DNA from 2 places in the Brenneria populi genome. Region 1 is predicted to be linked to the other one. Evidence: predicted binding sites of a transcription regulator. Region 1 holds the regulator's gene; the other holds the start of a gene.
What was found. Region 1 encodes sigma-54, which starts transcription at its own class of promoters, with help from an activator protein. Its sites were predicted from a motif close to GTTGGCACANNTTTCGCTNT; they were not measured.
Positions count from the first base shown of each region.

Region 2: glnA (glutamate--ammonia ligase) is a predicted target of sigma-54. The motif match lies at 1,376-1,395, and genes of this name have one in related genera.

Region 1 covers NZ_JAYWTM010000006.1:40,200-42,591, reverse strand. Annotated here, with positions in the region: gene lptB (LPS export ABC transporter ATP-binding protein) at 1-294, shown strand, start outside; gene rpoN (RNA polymerase factor sigma-54) at 467-1,900, shown strand; gene hpf (ribosome hibernation promoting factor) at 1,923-2,210, shown strand; gene ptsN (PTS IIA-like nitrogen regulatory protein PtsN) at 2,306-2,392, shown strand, end outside.
Region 2 covers NZ_JAYWTM010000009.1:15,309-17,700, forward strand. Annotated here, with positions in the region: gene glnA (glutamate--ammonia ligase) at 1-1,298, opposite strand, end outside; gene typA (ribosome-dependent GTPase TypA) at 1,668-2,392, shown strand, end outside.

The sequences.
Region 1 (2,392 bases):
CGGGTGGAGATTGCCCGCGCGCTGGCGGCGAATCCGAAATTTATCCTGCTGGATGAGCCTTTCGCCGGCGTCGATCCTATTTCGGTGATTGATATAAAAAAAATAATTGAACACCTGCGCGACAGCGGACTGGGCGTATTGATCACCGATCATAACGTGCGCGAAACGCTGGACGTCTGCGAGCGCGCCTATATCGTCAGTCAGGGGCATTTAATCGCCCACGGTTCGCCGGCGGAAATACTGGCCGACGAACAGGTGAAACGCGTCTATCTAGGCGAAGGCTTCAGACTTTGATAGGGTAGGTTCTTAACTGCATGTTCTATAACCAAAATAATTCGAGTTGCCGAACAAAAACGCCAAAGCGTTTTTGAACAGCGCTTGCGGCGGCCCCAACGGGGCGAGTAACCAAGCCAACGCACAGGCAATTTGAAGTATGACGGGGATATAAAGGAATTTAGCGCAACTTATGAAGCAAGGTTTGCAACTCAGGCTTAGCCAGCAACTGGCCATGACTCCACAGCTACAGCAGGCGATCCGCCTACTGCAGCTGTCCACGCTTGAACTGCAACAAGAGATTCAACTGGCGCTGGAAAGCAATCCGTTACTTGAGCAGACGGACAATCACGAAGAAGTAGAGTCATTTGAGGCCACGGACAGCGATTCGCTGGATACCGGCGAAGCCCTTGAAAATAAAGATATGCCGGAAGAGCTGCCGCTTGACGCCACCTGGGATGAGATCTATTCCGCAGGCACGCCGTCCGGCACCGGCACCGATTACCGCGATGAAGAATTGCCGGTCTACCAGGGGGAAACCACCCAGACGCTTCAGGACTACCTGATGTGGCAGGTCGAGCTGACGCCTTTTTCCGATACGGACGCCGCGATAGCGATAGCCATCGTCGATGCCGTGGACAACACCGGTTACCTCACCGTGCCGCTGGCGGACATTCTTGACAGCATCGGCGATGAAAACGTCACGCTGGATGAAGTCGAAGCCGTGTTAAAACGGGTTCAGCGTTTCGACCCCGTCGGCGTGGCGGCGCGCGATCTGCGTGATTGCCTGCTGGTGCAGCTTTCCCAATTCGCCGACGACACCCCGCGTCTTGCCGAAGCCCGGCTGATCGTCAGCGAGCACCTCGACCTGCTGGCGAATCACGATTTCCGCAGCCTGATCCGCGCCACCCGGCTGAAGGAGGAGGTATTGAAAGAGGCGCTGGCGCTGATTCAGTCCCTCGATCCGCGCCCCGGCCAGTCCATCAATACGGGCGAGTCGGAATATGTGATCCCGGACGTTCTGGTGCGCAAAATTCACGGCCGCTGGGTGGTCGAACTGAACACCGACAGCGTTCCCCGGCTGCAGATTAATCAGCAGTACGCCGCGCTGGGCAACAGCGTGCGCAGCGACAGCGACGGCCAGTTCATCCGTAGCCATCTGCAGGAAGCGCGCTGGTTGATAAAAAGCCTGGAAAGCCGTAACGATACGCTGCTCAAGGTTACCCGCTGCATCGTCGAACAGCAGCAGGCGTTCTTCGATCAGGGCGAAGAGTTTATGAAGCCGATGGTGCTGGCTGATATCGCCCAGGCCGTAGACATGCACGAATCCACCATTTCCCGCGTCACCACGCAGAAGTTTCTGCACAGCCCGCGCGGCATTTTTGAATTAAAATACTTCTTCTCCAGCCATGTGAATACCGACAATGGGGGGGAAGCCTCCTCAACGGCGATCCGGGCGCTGGTCAAGAAGTTAATCGCCGCGGAAAACCCCGCCAAACCGTTAAGCGACAGCAAGCTTACCTCGCTGCTCTCCGAGCAGGGCATTATCGTGGCGCGGCGTACCGTGGCGAAGTATCGAGAGTCTTTATCTATCCCTCCATCAAATCAGCGTAAACAACTGCTTTGATCTCAACTAGAAGGAAGACACTATGCAGCTCAACATTACCGGACACCATATCGAAATTACCGAGCCTCTGCGCGATTTCGTGAATACCAAGTTTGCTAAGTTGGAGCAATTTTTTGACCGCATTAACCAGGTCAACGTGGTGCTGAAAGTGGAGAAAGTGCAGAAAATCGCCGACGCCACGCTCCACGTTAACGGCGGGGAGCTGCATGCCACATCGGAAGCGGAAGATATGTACGCCGCCATCGATTTACTGATTGATAAGCTGGCCCGGCAGCTAAACAAGCATAAAGACAAGCTCAAACAGCACTGATTTTCCTCTCCGCACGTTTAAGCGGAGAACAGCCGGGCCCATAAACCGATGGGTCCGGTTCAACTGAAGCGAACGTGTCGTCAAGTGAATATAAAATGAACAACGAGCCCATTTTGCAACTCAGCACCGTGTTACGCCCCGAATGCACCCGCAGCGCCGTTCATTGCCAGAGCAAGAAACGG
Region 2 (2,392 bases), on a different contig from region 1:
CCGCCGCGGGTCAGGAATTCACGATCCGCATCCAGCGCGTTCAGCGCTTCTTCCAGAGATCCTGCAACCTGTGGAATTTCTTTCGCTTCTTCCGGCGGCAGATCGTACAGATTTTTGTCCATGGCGTCGCCAGGGTGGATCTTGTTGATGACTCCGTCCAGACCGGCCATCAGCAGCGCCGAGAAGGCCAGGTATGGGTTGGCAGCCGGATCCGGGAAGCGGACTTCGATACGGCGCGCTTTCGGGCTGGCCACTACCGGAATACGGATGGAAGCGGAACGGTTACGGGCGGAGTAGGCCAGCATAACCGGCGCTTCGTAGCCCGGGACCAGACGTTTGTATGAGTTGGTGGTCGGGTTAGCCAGCGCATTGATGGCCTTGGCGTGTTTGATGACGCCGCCGATGTAGAACAGCGCGGTTTCAGACAGGCCGCCGTACTTGTCGCCAGAGAACAGGTTAACGCCGTCTTTGGACAGGGACATATGGCAGTGCATGCCGGAACCGTTGTCGCCGAACATAGGTTTCGGCATGAAGGTCGCGGTTTTGCCGAATGCGTGAGCGACGTTATGCACGACGTATTTGTAAATCTGAATTTCGTCGGCTTTTTTGGTCATGGTGTTGAAACGGGTGGCAATTTCGTTCTGACCGGCCGTGGCGACTTCGTGGTGATGCGCTTCGACCACCAGACCCATCTCTTCCAGGGTCAGACACATGGTGGAACGGATGTCCTGCGATGAATCGACCGGAGGAACCGGGAAGTAACCGCCTTTCACCGCCGGGCGATGGCCTTTGTTGCCGCCTTCGTACTCTTTGTCGGAGTTCCATGCGCCTTCGATGTCGTCGATAGCGATGTGGGAACCGGAGATGCTGCTGCCGAAGCGAACGTCGTCAAACAGGAAGAATTCAGGTTCCGGCCCAAACAGCACGGTGTCGGCGATGCCGGAAGAGCGCAGAAAATCTTCGGCGCGTTTGGAGATGGAACGCGGGTCGCGGTCATAGCCCTGCATGGTGCCCGGCTCCAGAATGTCGCAGCGAACGATCAGCGTGCTTTCTTCATAGAAAGGGTCGAGGACTGCGGTGCTGGCGTCCGGCATTAATACCATGTCGGATTCGTTAATGCCTTTCCAGCCGCCAATCGAAGAACCATCAAACATTTTGCCTTCTTCGAAGAAGTCGGCGTCAACTTGATGAGCTGGAATGGTGACGTGCTGTTCTTTGCCTTTGGTATCAGTGAAGCGTAAATCAACGAACTTCACATCATGTTCATTCAGCATCGCCAAAACGTGTTCTGCGGACATACTTGGTTCTCCCGATTGTCATTTATCGTCGTGGAACGAATATCGTTGTAGATTGATGTTGTTACCGTGAGTAGACTAAAGCTAAAAGTGTGCCAACTTTTTAAATTAGTGCTATGTGTTGCCGTCCGGGGCTTTCTCCCCGCAGAACGCCTGCACCATTATAGCTTGTAGCACCAAAATGGTGCTTTGTCCGTGAGTTATTGCACTATAATGGTGCTATCACCCTCACTTGTAGCGTTTTTGCACCGTGAAAGGGATCACAAAGTAAGCAGTATCAGGTTGTTTATGATTGATGCTTGTGATCTTGTTTAGTCTCTCGATTAATACGTGTACAATAGCGCGCTATTTCTAAATGCCTGAGGCAAAGCTGTGATCGAAAATTTGCGTAACATCGCCATTATTGCGCACGTTGACCATGGGAAAACCACCCTGGTCGATAAGTTGTTGCAACAATCCGGAACTTTCGGAGAACGTACTGAAGCAACCGAACGTGTAATGGACTCCAATGATTTGGAGAAAGAACGTGGAATAACCATTCTCGCCAAAAATACCGCCATTAACTGGAAAGACTACCGCATTAACATCGTGGATACCCCCGGACACGCCGATTTCGGCGGCGAGGTTGAGCGTGTAATGTCGATGGTGGACTCGGTGCTGTTAGTCGTTGACGCAATGGATGGGCCGATGCCGCAGACGCGTTTCGTGACCAAAAAAGCTTTTGCCAATGGTCTGAAGCCGATCGTGGTAATCAACAAGGTCGACCGTCCCGGTGCGCGTCCCGATTGGGTTGTCGATCAGGTGTTCGACCTGTTCGTGAACCTGGATGCAACCGATGAACAGCTGGATTTCCCTATTGTTTATGCTTCCGCATTAAACGGTATCGCCGGTCTGGATCATAACGATATGGCCGACGATATGACGCCGCTGTTCGAAGCGATCGTCAAACATGTCGACGCGCCGAAAGTGGATCGCGACGGTCCTTTGCAGATGCAGATTTCCCAGTTGGACTACAACAGCTATGTCGGCGTTATCGGGATTGGTCGCATCAAGCGCGGCGTGGTCAAACCGAACCAGCAGGTGACGATTATCGACAG